Regions from separate parts of the Paenibacillus sp. FSL H7-0690 genome, predicted to be linked through region 4. Evidence: riboswitches for the same ligand, from Rfam matches in the RefSeq annotation. Region 4 holds a riboswitch; each other region holds the start of a gene.
The links. A riboswitch is a leader RNA that binds a small molecule or an ion and turns the genes downstream of it on or off. The one in region 4 is predicted to bind thiamine pyrophosphate.
Positions count from the first base shown of each region.

Region 1: linked by a shared signal. The riboswitch ahead of thiC (phosphomethylpyrimidine synthase ThiC) and the one ahead of MHI32_RS09390 (thiamine phosphate synthase) in region 4 are both predicted to bind thiamine pyrophosphate.
Region 2: linked by a shared signal. The riboswitch ahead of MHI32_RS02465 (ABC transporter substrate-binding protein) and the one ahead of MHI32_RS09390 (thiamine phosphate synthase) in region 4 are both predicted to bind thiamine pyrophosphate.
Region 3: linked by a shared signal. The riboswitch ahead of MHI32_RS12735 (ABC transporter ATP-binding protein) and the one ahead of MHI32_RS09390 (thiamine phosphate synthase) in region 4 are both predicted to bind thiamine pyrophosphate.

Region 1 covers NZ_CP150281.1:6,186,829-6,190,833, forward strand. The annotation lists gene thiC (phosphomethylpyrimidine synthase ThiC) at 1-1,670, opposite strand, end outside; TPP riboswitch at 1,771-1,883, opposite strand; gene MHI32_RS27140 (beta-galactosidase) at 1,955-4,005, opposite strand, start outside.
Region 2 covers NZ_CP150281.1:529,185-533,189, reverse strand. The annotation lists gene MHI32_RS02475 (MFS transporter) at 1-505, shown strand, start outside; gene MHI32_RS02470 (hypothetical protein) at 578-2,029, shown strand; TPP riboswitch at 2,188-2,298, shown strand; gene MHI32_RS02465 (ABC transporter substrate-binding protein) at 2,460-3,509, shown strand; gene MHI32_RS02460 (MTH1187 family thiamine-binding protein) at 3,588-3,881, shown strand; gene MHI32_RS02455 (ABC transporter permease) at 3,878-4,005, shown strand, end outside.
Region 3 covers NZ_CP150281.1:2,911,199-2,915,203, forward strand. The annotation lists gene MHI32_RS12725 (ABC transporter substrate-binding protein) at 1-73, opposite strand, end outside; gene MHI32_RS12730 (ABC transporter permease) at 70-846, opposite strand; gene MHI32_RS12735 (ABC transporter ATP-binding protein) at 827-1,522, opposite strand; TPP riboswitch at 1,721-1,824, opposite strand; gene MHI32_RS12740 (amino acid ABC transporter substrate-binding protein) at 2,047-2,883, shown strand; gene MHI32_RS12745 (amino acid ABC transporter permease) at 2,937-3,605, shown strand; gene MHI32_RS12750 (amino acid ABC transporter ATP-binding protein) at 3,619-4,005, shown strand, end outside.
Region 4 covers NZ_CP150281.1:2,171,096-2,175,100, forward strand. The annotation lists gene MHI32_RS09380 (GDSL-type esterase/lipase family protein) at 1-210, shown strand, start outside; gene MHI32_RS09385 (SDR family oxidoreductase) at 448-1,320, shown strand; TPP riboswitch at 1,408-1,509, shown strand; gene MHI32_RS09390 (thiamine phosphate synthase) at 1,622-2,227, shown strand; gene thiS (sulfur carrier protein ThiS) at 2,266-2,469, shown strand; gene MHI32_RS09400 (thiazole synthase) at 2,525-3,292, shown strand; gene thiH (2-iminoacetate synthase ThiH) at 3,326-4,005, shown strand, end outside.

The DNA.
Region 1 (4,005 bases), 2.9 Mb from region 4:
GTATTCCGGATATTATGAGAGATCTTCATACTGCAAAATTTCGGCCCGCACATGGAACAGAAATGAGCTGTTTTAGCGCCTTCCGCAGGCAATGTCTCATCATGATATTCGAGCGCTCGCTCAGGATCTAACGATAAATGAAATTGATCACGCCAACGAAATTCAAAACGGGCTTTCGAAAGAGCATTATCCCGGTCTTGTGCTCCTTTATGCCCTTTCGCCAAATCTGCGGCATGAGCCGCTATTTTATAAGTAATGACCCCTATACGTACATCTTCCTTATTAGGCAGGCCAAGATGTTCCTTCGGAGTTACGTAACATAACATAGCTGTACCGAACCAACCAATCATCGCTGCACCTATAGCAGAGGTAATATGATCATAACCAGGCGCAATATCTGTAGTCAGTGGACCTAATGTATAAAAAGGGGCTTCGTTACAAGTTTCAAGTTGCTTATCCATATTCTCTTTAATCAAGTGCATCGGCACATGTCCTGGACCCTCTACCATCACCTGTACATCATGACTCCAAGCTATAGCTGTTAATTCACCTAACGTCTCTAACTCGGCAAATTGTGCTTCATCATTCGCATCAGCAATCGAACCCGGACGTAATCCATCGCCTAGGGAAAAAGAAACATCGTACAGCTTCATGATTTCACATATCTCTTCAAAATGTGTATATAAAAAGTTCTCTTGATGATGCGCAAGACACCATGCCGCCATGATGGAGCCACCTCTTGAAACAATGCCTGTCATACGTTGTGCAGTCAACGGGATATAACGAAGCAGAACCCCCGCATGAATGGTAAAATAATCAACCCCTTGCTCCGCTTGCTCAATGAGCGTATCACGGTATACTTCCCACGTTAAATCTTCCGCTTTCCCATTCACTTTTTCCAACGCTTGATAGATAGGCACCGTTCCAATAGGAACAGGAGAATTACGGATGATCCACTCGCGTGTCGTATGAATGTTTTTACCTGTTGAGAGATCCATTATATTATCTGCACCCCAGCGGGTGGCCCATCTCATCTTCTCTACCTCTTCCTCTATGGATGAGGATACTGCGGAATTTCCTATATTGGCATTGATCTTCACTAAAAAATTGCGTCCAATAATCATTGGTTCACTCTCTGGATGATTGATATTCGCTGGAATGATGGCGCGGCCGCGGGCTACTTCATCTCTTACAAATTCCGGTGCCACATTCTCACGAATCGCAACGTATTCCATTTCCGAAGTAATAATCCCTTTGCGTGCATAATGCATTTGAGAGACATTACGCCCCTTTTTCGCTCGCAAAGGTTTTCTATGGAGCGCTGGAAACACTTCCGCCACAGCTTTTCCCGTTGCATTCCCGTTATCTTCAGGCTTCATGGTTCTTCCTTCGTACGCTTCCGCATCCCCTCGTTCCTCAATCCAGCTTAGACGATTGGGCTCTAACCCCTGACGAATATCAGTATGAATATTAGCATCCGTGTAAGCCCCGCTTGTGTCATAGACATGAATTGGGGCATTCTCCTCTTCGCCGTCTATGCCCGCAGTTGGACTAAGTGAGATCTCCCGCATAGGCACCTGAATATCAGGCCGTGAACCCTTTACATACACTTTTTGACTTGCTGGAAAAGCTGATAGATTGATTGGATCGTTGTTCAATTCGCTTGTCATCTCAATTCCTCCTATAAGGTGATTTGATCAAGCGGAGACGGTCTACTCCCCCACAAATAGAAAAGGCCACATCTGTATAAGATGCGGCCTTAGAGTAGACAAATAGAAATAGAACTCCATTTCCTCCGCTGGCATTATCCAGATCAGGTTTGACGGTCGATAGTTATAACTATCCTCTCAGCCTGGTCCCACCAAGCTCCCGTGACTATATAATTGCTACTTCAAAGTATAACCGAAAAGAGAAAATTATCCAAATCTACTCAAATGTGAGATCAATGTATACGTTAGTTTAACACCAATACCCCAAATCCTTCCAGAAGCACCTCGCCCGACAATGTTGTGCCGCTCAGTAAATCTGTTTTGGTCTCATGAAGATGGATCGTGACAGGAGTCTCACTATAATTAAGCAAAAAAGCATAACTGGAAGAAGCTCCGGTACGGACTTGCAGTTCTACCTCTTCTGGGAGCTCCAGCCAATCTGCTGGTGATTGTAGATCAATTAAATTTATGATCTCAGCCGCTGCCTGTTCATTAAATACGGCTCCGTAATACCAAACCTCACCCTTGCCGCGACGATTTCTAGTTACCGCCGGTTTTCCCGCATAATAATCAGAGGCGTAGACCGCCATCACTTCAACCGAAGCTTCCTCTATTTTGAGAATATCATTAAAGTCATCTGCTCCTGTAACGACTTCGGTCACGCCCGACCAGCTAATTGTTGTTGGCTGACGACTGCCCTTAACCATTGTGAATTCTTCAACTGTGATCCCGCATAGATCCTTAGCAGCACCTGGGAAAGGACGCATATAACATTGTCCGCGCTCATCCTTATAGCCGGTTCTACAGCCGAAGATCAGTTTGCCGCCTTGCTGAACATATTCATCCAGCAGTGCTGCTGTCTCATCTGTCATAATCGCTGGGTGAGGATAGATAAGCACGTCGTACCTTGCAAGCTCCTCCAGCGTTGTTTTTTTGCGTAAATAGAGTACGTCATTCGGGATATGCTTCCGCTGAAGCGCCTTGTACCACTCCTTATTGCTCTTCCACATAAACGGGCCATGCCAAACATCGTATTCTCCATCCCACTCATTGTCATAATCACGAACAATAGCAATGTTAGCCTGATTACGAGTACCGACAAACGCATGACCTGCTGCTGCCAGCTCCTGACCGATCTGCCCCGCTTCCCGCACTCTCCGGTTAGGCTGATTATGATAGTCATTGATTCCATGCCAATAAATTTCATTGCCCATCGTAGCTGTCCGCCAGCGGAAATATAACACCATATCTGCTCCATGAGCGATCGACTGATAGGTCCATAACCGCATCTGCCCGGGCTTTGGAGAAGGCATATCCATCCGGTTCACCCAGCCACCCGGGCCCGACTGCTGCTCCATAATGCAGAAATTCGGGGATATCGAACGAACAACAGATAACGACAGTCCCCAGCCTCTATCATTCAGCGGATTCCGCTCATTCGGGTCATAAAAAATAGTAGAGAACTGAGGATAGGAATCATAGCTGAAGAAATCCAACAGTTCATCCGTCATTTCATGGCTATCGAGATGCCCGAACAGACCGTTCGTGGTTACCCACTGCTTAGGGGCAAGTTTACGGATGATATCCGCTTGGTTTTTGGCAAAAGAATTTGTATTGTCCGAAATAAACCGTTTTTCATCCAATGCCTGATGAGGATTGGGTTGCTTCGGTACTGGAGTCGGACGTGGAAGATAGACCTGAGACCAGTCACTATAGCTTTGATTCCAAAAAACAGCTCCCCAAGCCTCGTTCAAATGCTCAAGTGTAACATATTTCTGCTGTAGCCATTCCCGGAAAGCCTTATGGTCACTCTCCGAATAAAATTCACTGATCTCACAGTTGAGCTCATTATCAATTTGCCAGCCAACTACACCCGGATGATTGCCGTAATGTTCAGCCATTTGTTCTGCAATACGTGCACACAGTTCCCGGTATTTAGGACTGCTGTAATTATAATGACGGCGCATGCCATGCTGAAGTGTAACACCTTCGTAGGTAACATTTAAAACTTCGGGATACTTATCAGTCAACCAAGCTGGAGGCGTCGCCGTCGGAGTACCAAGTACAACCTGAAGACCATATTTATGTGCTAGATCAATCGCCCGATCAAAGAGCCCGAACTGAAACTGCCCTTCTGCCGGTTCAAAAATAGACCAAGCAAACTCCCCCATCCGAATGATCGTAAAGCCGAGTTCACGCATCCGGCGATAATCGTCCTCCCACATGTTTTCTGGCCAGTGCTCCGGATAATAACAGACGCCAAGCTCGAATTTTTCAGTTGCGACAGGTTTCTTCA
Region 2 (4,005 bases), 1.6 Mb from region 4:
GCCGGCTATCTTTATTGCCAAGCTAGGGATGACGGAGTCTGCCGCAGCACTGACAGTCACTTTCTTTTGGCTGGCGATGTCTACAGGAAGATTGTTTGCGGGTGTAATTGCCGAAAAAATATCTTACCGCGTGTACATTCTCAGCAGCTGTTTACTAACCTTGTTACTGCTGACACTCTTTCCGTTCACTGACAATCGAATGGCTGCTTTCATTGTAATCCTGCTTCTGGGGCTGTTTATGTCCGGTATTTTCTCCATTGCTTTAGTCTTCTCCAGCAAAATGCTGCCTGGCACCGAAGAGTCAACACCCAGCATTATGATTGCTTCCGGAGGTGTTGGCGGTGCTTTGCTACCTCTGTTTATGGGCTGGTCTATGGACCATTTAGAAGTGGCACAAACAGCCGGATTACTGGCCGCTTTTGCCGCCTTCTTGTTTCTGCTAAGCATTGCCGCATGGAGGTTCCAATCCATGCAAGCGGTGAAAGGAAAGAGTTCCCGTATTTAGAACAGTATCAACGTTATCCTTTTAGGGTAATGTGATCTATAAGCATATTCTGAGCACAAGGATGGACGATGAATGAATGAGTCTTCAACTGAGCCTTTGTTACATACTGCGCTCATGCAGTTTATATTTCCCTTTTCTATAAAAAAGGGCGATTCTAAGCAGCTTATCCAGCAATTACAGGACGACGGCTTCACACGTTTTTTTCTGGATAATAAAGAGCTTGAAGCTGCCTACTACGGAGATGGCTACTGTGTTTCCCATGAACGAATGGAGCGCACCTATTTACCGTTTGCTGCACATGTCCTTTTTCCACGCAGGAAGGATGCCGACTCGTTTCGCCGTTTTTCCAGAGTAAATAATCTCGACTGCATTCTGGAGATTCCGCAGCAATCTATATTTTTCAAAATTCTCTCGACGGATATATTCATATGTCCTTTTCAGCTTGGATTCGTGACGATACGTGTCCAACTGGAGGGGGATTCAATTCCCTTTAGTATTGCCCTAGAATTCGCGGATCGTTTCCGTGCGCTAGAGAATACCTTCATACAGGATGATTACACTTATATTCATTGCGGGGAACAGACCTATGAGATGGTAGAGGATTTTGTCTTCCGAAATTTGGTGGATGGACTGGAGCCATATCTGGATCAATCGGATATCAATGGGGCTTATTTCGAGACCCTTCCTTTTTTCGTAGATGAAAGAATGCAGGTGCAAGCTTTTTATGGCTTTCAGAATGAAGAAAGCTCTGATGAGATTAGTGTAAATCTGCGCTATCGTGCCTCACAGCTTGATGGAATTGATCTGAACGGAAAGCCCTATGCCAGTGCCAGCGATCCAGCATATATTGCGAACTATTGTCATGAACACTCCTATAATCGCTGGGGTCCAGACACGTATTATATGATGAATGAGCAGACCTTTTGCTGCATGACCCGCGCTGAACAGGAGATTGCTGTTAGTCTAGCCAACCAGATGTACGGGCAATATTATTACGGATTTTTACTCAATATTTTCCACAAAATCGTTCTGCTAAAGCTAGCCAATATGCACTCCCGACTTCGGATTAATCATGATTATGAGGAAATAGACAATCTAATCTACTCCATTAATAAGTTCTCGGCAAAGTTCTACTTCTTGGAGTTGATTTCCCAGTCGCAGGGCCGGGAGATATTTCTTCAGCTGCGTAAAGTATACGGAAACGACGCTTTGTTCGAGGAAGTGAAAGAAACTTTAAATGACCTGTTTCAGTATCAGGATAAGTTTCAATCCAAGCGACGGGATAATCTGCTGATGATTCTTACTGTATTTACGGTAGTAAGCGGGATTTACGGCATGAATCAGGTCATTGACGATCTGGATGGAAAGATTCAATGGAGTAAAATGATTGGTTATTCTCCCTTTGAATTTCTTGCCCTCTTCGTGATCATGAGCGGGATTCTGATCAGCGTTGTCCTCACGCTAGGGGCGCTGGTTAGTGAGCTTAAACGGCGTCACCGCAAAAAATATAAAGATCTAGACTAGCAAAAAAGAAACTACTGGATTGGAAAAATTCAGGAGTGCACTACTAGACATTCCGAGTACAGCCGTCTATAATACACCGTATGCGAGAAATATAAGATATAAAGTATGGGTACAAAACTTATACTTACTTATATTGCACATAGAAATACCCGTTAACTTCATAGAACCAGGGGTGCTGGAATTGGCCGGCTGAGATTGTATCCCACAAGATACTGACCCTTATACCTGATCTGGATAATGCCAGCGTAGGAATCGCCAATTGGTTCTGGTCCCTGTGACCTTAACTAACCTTGCGCCAAGCCAGCGTCCCGATCACTCGGGGCGCTTTTTTTGTAAGATCACTAAAAGATGTAGAAAAACGTACATACTACACTTTACGGTTCATGTTGTGAAGACGGGATTCTTGTAACCTTTAAGGAGAGAAGAAGACATGCACCTTAAAAAAGCACTTACGTTGTGCCTCACCTGTGTACTCATTCTTGCCATTGCCGGATGCGGCAGCAACAATGGGAATACAGCCGGAAACAAAGCAAATGCTACTGATCCAACTGCTGCGGCTGGGACGGATGCTCCAAAAGAGCTCACCAAAGTTAAAGTCGCACTCGACTGGACACCGAACACGAATCATACCGGTCTATACGTAGCTAAGGATCTTGGTTACTACGCTGAAGAAGGTCTGGACGTCGAGATCGTTCAGCCAGGCGCAGCGGGTTCTGATACTATGGTTACTTCTGGCGAAGCTGCATTTGGCATCAGCGCCCAAGAAGGATTAACACTAGCCCGTCTACAAGGCGTACCCCTTGTCTCGATAGCAGCTATTATTCAGCATAATACGTCGGGATTCGCCGCTCCAGTAGATCGCAATATTAAATCACCAAAGGATTTCGAAGGTAAAACCTACGGAGGCTGGGGCTCACCGGCCGAAGAAGCAGCCATGAAAGCCATCATGGATCCTGAAGGTGGCGATGTGAAAAAGGTGAAGCTGATCAGTATCGGTGAAGCTGATTATTTTACCGCCGTCAAACGTGACATTGATTTCGCCTGGATTTTCTACGCTTGGACTGGTGTTGAGGCTGAGTTGCGTGGCGAGCCATTGGATATGCTGTACTTAAAGGATTATGCGCCGCAGCTCGATTATTACACGCCTGTGCTGACGACGAGTGAGAAGCAAATTGCAGATCATCCTGATCTGGTGAAGGCCTTCATGAAAGCCACATCAAAAGGTTATCAATATGCCATAGATCATCCGGAAGAGGCTGCCGGTATGTTATCGAAGGCCGTTCCTGACCTGGACGCCGACCTTGTCCTAGCTAGCCAAAAATGGCTTAGCCCAAAATACAAGGACGATGCTGCCCGCTGGGGCGAGCAAAAAACCGAGGTCTGGCAAAATTACGGCGACTGGATGTATGATCTGAAGTTGCTGGATAAACCGCTGGATGCTGCTAGTGCATTCAGTAATGATTTTTTACCGGCGGAGTAAACAACAATTGTAATGAATTACTTCGTTATCAAAGTTGGCTTTTTGAACTTACCTTATAAAATGAGAGGATTGATTATTGTGGCTAACACCCTACTAAGCATTCAAGTAATTCCAAAAACTCCGAACAATGAGGATTCCATCCCATACGTAGATAAAGCGATTGAGGTCATTCAGAAATCCGGTGTTAAACATCAAGTGAATCCGCTGGAAACCACAATGGAAGGTGAGCTTAGCGAGCTGCTGGAGGTTGTGCGTCAGATGCAGGAGGCGTTGATCGAAGCAGGCAGTCCAAGCGTAATTTCGCAGATCAAAATCGCTCATAATCCTAACGGAATCAGCATGGATAAACTGACGGAGAAATATCGGCCGTGAGATCGACCTGGAAGCTAATATGGCCGCCCCTTGTGGCGGTCGTCTTCTTTTTAACCGTATGGCAGCTATCTGTATCTGTATTTCATATTGAATCCTGGATTCTGCCGAGTCCAGCTGATATTGC
Region 3 (4,005 bases), 740 kb from region 4:
TGCTTAAGAGCAAAAGTGTGCATACTAGAAATACAGAAATAAGTCCTCGTTGTGGGGATTTTAATTGATTCATTGGTTAGATCCTCTTTTCTTTAAAAATAATTGTTCGAGTAAAGCTATCGCCAGAAAAAGTACAACACCAAGCGCGGACAGCAGAAATACAGCCGCAAACATTTCATCGCTCTGCATATTTCCGGCCATTCTGCGGCTGAAGTAACCGAGTCCTTTACTGCCGCCGAGCCATTCCCCGATAGTAGCTCCGATGACGCAGTATACAATGGACAGCTTTAAGCCAGAGAAAAAAGCAGGCAATGCCAGTGGAATTTGGGTTTTGACAAGCAGCTGCCAGCGGTTTGCACCAAATGTTAATAATAAGTCCTTGTAAGTCTGGCCACTTGTACGAAGTCCATCATATGTACTCACTACGACTGGAAAAAAAGCCGTCAAAAACACCACAGCCACTTTGCTCCACAGCGTATATCCGAACCACATAATAAAAATGGGGGATAGCGCAATTAATGGGACCGTCTGGCTAATGATAAGGAAGGGATAGATGGCCTTTTCTACGGGGCGAAACAGGAACATTCCAATGCCCAGCAATACACCAAAAATCACAGAAAGGACAAAACCCACCAGTATCTCCTGTAACGTCGCCAATAAATGCTGTCCAAATAATAATTGCCTGTGCTCGATCAATGCGATGCCAATAGATGAAGGTGCAGGGAGAATAAAGGCTGGAATCAAGTGAAGGCGAACAGCTGACTCCCAGATTACAAGAATGAGCAGTACCAGAAGAAGGAAGGGACCATAGTTGTCTAGATGTTTTTTAAAAGGTATAGGTTGCATGCAATCTTCGCTCCAACTCTGCCCGTAGTGCTATAAACCGGGGTTCATAGTTCATCTTATAATGTCTTGGTTTTGGTAGATCGACAATGATCTCCTGTAATTCGCTGTGCGCACCGCCAGATAATAAATAAATCCGGTCACTGAGCAATAGGGCTTCTTCCAGATCATGAGTGATGAGCATAATCGTCTGATTCAGTTCACCCCATAACTTCAACAGCCAACGGTGTATCTCACGTTTGGTCATGGCATCGAGAGCGCCAAAGGGCTCATCCAGCAGCATAAGACCACTTCCGCCTCCAGCCACTAAGGTGCGCAGAAATGCTACTCGCTGTTTCATACCTCCCGAAAGTTCATGGGGATAAGCCTTCTCTACATCTGTTAAGCCGAAGCGGGCCAACATTTCCCGAATCTGAGTGATCGTTTTCTGTTTACTAAATCTGGGCTTGATCTCCCAGGGCAAAAGGCAGTTGTCGAGCACTGTTCTCCAAGGCAGCAATAAATCCTGCTGAGGCATATAAGCGATCTGACCTAAACGACTAGCGGTTGAGGGGAGCGTAGGGAGTTTTATTTTTCCATGAGTAGGTTCGAGTAAACCGGCAACCGTTTTGAAAAATGTGCTTTTCCCGCATCCGCTAGCACCTACTACGGAGACGAATTCCCCTTGCCTGATATCCATGGATAGATTTGCGAATACAGGGGGTTGTTCAGTTTCCGGAAAAGAGTAGGTTAGGCCTTGAATAGATAAAATGGTCGTGATGATCTAACCTCCTAATATTTTTGTGGAGCGTCTAAACAAATAAAGACCCATCCATTTCCAGAGGAAATGAATGGGTCAAAAAGTTCATTCTGCATAATAACACTTAACATGCTTGATGAAAATTCTGCTCCACTTCCCTCCGCTGGTATGATCCAGATCAGGTTCCAAGGGTCCGGAGCTTGAAGCTCCGTCTCAGTCGGCCGACTCCCCTAGTGAAATAACAGGTCCATATTAATTTGTTTATAAATATACCATATCTTTCTGAGAAGTAAAGAGAGAAAGAAGTGAAGGATTAATCCAAGATTGGGTAAGATATAAGTAGAAATCTAGTTAATATTACAATTCCGATGTATATAATCGGAAAAAAGTATTGACGATCATGTGATGGCAGTGTACTATTCAATTTACCGGAAAAAAACCGGATAGAGAGAGGGGATTTAATAATGAAAAAATGGAGTTTAACTATTATATTGGCGTTAACCGTGGTTCTTGTAGCGGCTTGCGGCAATAATTCGAATACCAATACGGCTGCTGAACCAACAGCTGGAACGAATGGTGGAGCAGCATCTTCAGCGCAAAACAGTTTGGAGGCTGTGAAGGCCAGCGGCAAATTGCGGATAGGTACAGAAGGGACTTATGCACCTTTTACTTATCATGACACTGCGGGGAAATTGACGGGTTTTGACGTGGAAATTGCCGAAGAAGTAGCCAAACGTTTAGGTGTTGAAGCTGAATTTTTTGAAACTCAGTGGGATGGTATTTTTGCTGGGATGGATGCGAAACGGTTTGATGTCATTTTTAATGAAGTTTCCATTAACGAAGATCGCAAAGTGAAATATGATTTCTCTGAACCCTATATTGTATCCAAGGCAGTATTGATCGTGAGCGAAAACAATGAGGATATTAAGACCTTTGCTGATCTAAAGGGTAAAAAAGCCGGACAATCCCTGACCAGTAACTTATCCGACATCGCTCGTGAGAACGGTGCTGAAATCGTAGCTACGGACGGTTTCAATCAAGCGATGGACCTGCTGACTTCGGGACGTATTGATGCAACTGTGAATGATGGCTTGTCTTATCTGGATCTGAAAAAACAAAAACCAGATGCAAAAATTAAAGTGGTTGATGAGATTCCTGAAGGCTCACAAAGTGCCGCGGTATTCCTGAAAGGCAATGATGAGCTGGTGAATGCGGTCAGTGATGCGATTAAAGAGATGAAAAGTGATGGAACGTACTTGAAAATTTCCGAGAAATACTTTGGAGCTGACGTTTCAAAATAATACAAGGCTAGCAAGGCTAATTAAGCCTAGAAGCTAAAAAGGATGTCTGAATAATGGATGACCGCAAAATACAAATTTTCTTAGATACACTGCTACCCCTGCTTAAAGCCGGGGTGGCTTTTACCATTCCGTTGGCGCTACTTTCCTTTGTGCTTGGATTGATTTTGGCGATCCTAACCGCGTTGGCACGTCTTTCACCGTGGGTAATTCCGAAGCTAATCGCCCGTTTTTATGTATGGGTCATTCGGGGAACCCCGTTGTTAGTGCAGCTATTTATTATATTTTATGGTTTGCCGGCTGTTGGTATTGTACTCGACCCTTTCATTGCCGCCACCATTGGATTTACCCTTAGCGTAGGGGCTTATTCATCGGAAATCGTACGCGCTGCTATCCTGTCGATACATAAAGGCCAGTGGGAAGCTGCCTTCTCAGTCGGGATGACTCGTGGGCAGGCTCTGCGCCGCGTAATTCTGCCACAAGCTGCACGCGTTTCTGTACCGCCGTTATCCAATTCTTTTATTAGCTTGGTCAAAGATACATCGCTTGCAGCGATCATCACCTATACGGAGATGTTTAGAACTGCTCAGCAGGTAGCCTCTACCACTTATGAGCCTCTGCTGGTATACTCCGAAGCAGGATTGTTTTATTTAGTGTTCTGTTCTGTGCTGTCGGCGCTGCAAAATTACTTGGAGAAACGACTCGATCGTTACTCTGCGACCTAAAGGAGAGATACTTGTGATTGAAATCATTAATTTGCATAAATCCTTCGGTGCACTCCAAGTGTTAAAGGGTATTGATCTGAAAATGGAGCATGGAAAGGTACTTGTCATTATTGGGCCATCCGGCTCCGGTAAAACTACACTGCTGCGCTGTTTTAATCTGTTGGAAATCCCGGATCAAGGCAGCCTGTCACTCGGGGATATCACCATCAATTTTACAGATCATAAGAAAATTCCTCAGAATTCCGTATTAGCTCTTCGGCAGAAAACAGGGATGGTCTTTCAATCGTATAATTTATTTCCGCATATGACTGCGCTAGGCAATGTGATGGAGGGACAGGTAACTGTCTTGAAACGAACCAAGGAAGAAGCGCGTAAGCGGGGCCTTCAACTGCTGGCTAAG
Region 4 (4,005 bases):
TCTCCTTATTTAATTTCAAAAGTGAAAAGTGCATATGAATTAGGACTCATTAGATCTGAAGTGGGGATTGCCAGAGGCGAAATGGTCAATGGGACAGAACTAGAACCTAAAGCTATAGTGACCCGGGAGAAAGCGGCCAAAGCTCTGTACTTTATGTGGGTGCTGGAACATGAAGTGAATGCAGAAAATCATGTTTCTTCTCTAAAATAGTCAGGGTGAACAATTCAAGGCACAGCAGCGATGCTGTGTCTATTTGTATGCAGTGAATTCCTCTCCACTTACAGCAGTATATCTCTCACGGTTGTTTATATCTACTTTCATTGTGGTAAGTAAGATTCGTAAAGCGATTTAAGAAAATGACAAACCCAGCGTATAAACGTGCATAGTTGTGCCATCCTAAGACGATCAGTTAACTATCAATTTGCTTAACGAGAGGAGATAGGGAAGATGTCAGGCAACAATAAACAAGCTACAAAAACCTTACCCCCACAGGAGCAGTATCATCAGCCAGGGATTGAGAGTGAAATGACGCCGCTGCCCAAATACGAGCCGGCAAATTATAAAGCAGCAGGTAAACTGCAAGACAAGGCGGCGTTAATTACCGGTGGAGACAGCGGAATTGGGCGTGCAGTTGCTGTGCTTTTTGCTAAAGAAGGCGCTGATGTGGTCATTTCATATCTTAATGAACACTCAGATGCAGAGGAAACTAAACGTCAGGTCGAGCAGGAAGGCCGCAAATGTATCCTAATTCCAGGTGATATCGGTGACGAGAAATTCTGTAAAGATCTTATTAAACAGACGGTGGAGGGCTTAGGAAAGCTTGATATTCTCATCAATAACGCGGCAGAGCAACATCCGCAAGCTAAGATCGAGGATATTACTTCCGAGCAGCTTGAGCGTACTTTCCGTACGAATATATTTGCGATGTTCTATTTAACAAAAGCAGCTATGCCTCATTTAAAAGCAGGATCTACCATTATAAATACAACTTCAATTACCGCTTATCGCGGAAGCCCGCAGCTGCTGGACTATTCATCAACTAAAGGAGCTATTCTTAGCTTCACACGATCCTTGTCCACGAATCTGGCAGAGAAGGGCATACGGGTAAACGGTGTTGCTCCAGGTCCAATCTGGACACCGCTGATTCCCTCTACCTTTGATGCAAAACAGGTTAGCGAGTTTGGAGGTACACAGCCTATGAAACGGCCTGGACAACCAGAAGAGCTGGCACCAGCCTATGTATATCTGGCCTCTGACGATTCCAGTTATGTGACTGGACAGGTTATTCATGTAAATGGTGGCGAGGTAGTAAACGGTTAGATCAGAACAGCTAATGTGAATAAATGGGTGTATTTCAATAAAAAAATATGTTACTATAAACCACGTTAGCATTTTAAAATTGTATATTTATGTCACTAGGGGTGCCGATTGGCTGAGACGGAATGGATTTCCGGACCCTTTGAACCTGATCTGGTTAAGACCAGCGTAGGGAAGTGGAGAACGAATTTCTGTTATCGGGCTATTTGTAGTGCCGTCTATATACAGATTCTGACTGCCTTCCTTACGGGGGCAGTTTTTTTGTTTTTTACTGACCTACAGGGAAGTGAGAGAGGAGATCGTGATGTTGCAAGCTGAGATCCATCTAATATCAGACGGCAAGCTACAGCTGAGACATTTTGTTGAACTAGCTGTCACGGTGCAGACATGGGTCGATTATATTCACCTGAGAGATAAGCAATGTCCTGCATGCGAACTGCTCGCTGCGGCACAGGAGCTGTTGGCTGCCGGTATGCCCGCTACCAAACTGATAATCAGCGACCGGATCGATGTAGCCTTGGCAGCTGGTGCCGCGGGGGTTCAGTTGGCTTGGCACAGTCTGAGTCCGGTTACAGCCCGGCGAATTGCACCTCAGCTTCGGCTGGGGAGATCGGTTCATTCTCCGGAAGAAGCGGCAAATGCCTCAGAGCAGGGAGCTGATTATTGCTTGTTTGGTCATGTATTTCCCTCGGATAGCAAGTTAGGGCTGCCCGCACGTGGGTTAGAGCTGCTTGCAGAAACGGTGAAGACCAGCTCTATTCCTGTAATTGCGATTGGCGGAATTAGCCCCGCTAATGCGGCGCAGATCATCAGGAAAGGTGCGGCAGGAGTTGCTGTGATGTCCGGTATTTGCGGAGCGGATGATCCTTATGAGGCCGCCAAAGCTATTCATAAGGCGGTTCATTCATAGCCTGGAGGTAACAGCATGGGCGAAGGGGGTGATTCAGAATGAAGCTGTTGATTAACGGGAAATCCGCAGAGTGTTCTGGTGGTATTCAAACTATAGCTGATTTGATCAGTCTTCCTGAGTGGTCGGGTTGTCTGATGATCATTGAGCTGAATGGAGAAATTGTCAGTAAGGAGAATTATGAAAGTACTGCTCTGAGCGAGGATGATCGTTTGGAACTGGTGCACTTTGTTGGTGGGGGTTGAGATGGAGCGGTATAGAATTTTGAGAAATTTATACGAACCAAAGGGAGGTAATTTCATGCATGACCCGTTACATATTGGCGGCATCGAATTAACCAGTAGATTATTTATCGGAACCGGAAAATATAGCCGGAATACGTTGATCCCCGAAGTGATCGCAAGCTCTGGTTCTCAGGTGATTACTGTAGCGCTTCGCCGAGTGGACCCGCAAGGTGGAGCAGAAAATATCATGAACCACATTCCCGGCCACATGACTCTTCTGCCTAATACCTCAGGAGCGCGTACAGCGGAAGAGGCAGTCCGTATTGCAAGATTAGCAAGAGCTGCGGGACTGGGGAACTGGGTCAAGATCGAAGTGATCAATGATCAGAAATACCTGCTTCCAGATAATCTGGAGACCATACGAGCTACAGAGATTTTAGCAGCGGAGGGTTTTGTAGTATTGCCATATATGAGTCCGGACCTTTCGGCTGCTTTACGTCTGAGAGATGCCGGTGCTGCTGCTGTGATGCCGCTTGGTGCGCCGATCGGGACGAATCGCGGCCTGCGCACTAAGGAGCTTGTGCGTATTCTTATTGAAGAAGTGAATTTGCCGATTATTGTAGACGCCGGGATTGGCAAGCCCTCGGAAGCGGCGGAAGCAATGGAGATGGGGGCCGCTGCTGTTCTGCTTAATACGGCTATTGCAACGGCACGTAATCCGCTCGTCATGGCGGAAGCGTTCCGCGAGGCGATATCCGCTGGCCGCAAAGCTTATTTGGCAGGACTCGGTCCTGTAGAAGAAGTTGCTTTTGCTTCGTCACCGTTGACTGGATTTTTGAACTGAATTTGATAGGTCACGAAAGGAGGGAAGATTAGCATGAGCTTTTTTGACACACTGGCCCGCTTGGAGCAGTATCCTTATGAGCAGCTGTGGAAGGAGTTCCGGGAGGATGACGTTAAGCGGGCGCTTGGAAAAGACAAGCTGAACGAAAATGATTTGCTGGCATTGCTCTCTCCGGCAGCAACGCCGCTGCTAGAGGAGATGGCGTTGGCTGCACAGCGACTGACCCGTGCACATTTTGGTTATTCGATGCAGCTGTTCACACCGATGTATCTTGCGGATTTTTGTGTGAATCATTGTACCTACTGCAGCTTCAGCTCCATTTATGATTTTCCGCGCAAAAAGCTGTCCTTGGAGGAGGTCCGCAGGGAGGCTGAGAAGATTGCAGCTACAGGTCTGCGGCATATCCTCATTTTGACTGGTGAATCGCGCCGGGAGAATCCTGTCTCATATATTAAGGATTGCGTAGATGTACTCAGGGAATTTTTTTCCTCTGTCAGTATTGAGATAAATCCTCTATCAACTGCAGAATATAAAGAGCTTCTTCAAGCAGGGGTGGATGGATTAACACTATACCAAGAGGTGTACCACCAGGAGACTTACAGAAAGCTGCATGTTAAAGGGCCTAAAAGAAACTACCGGAATCGCCTGGATGCACCTGAACGCGGCTGTCAGGCAGGTTTTCGTTCTGTGAATATTGGTACGTTGCTCGGGAT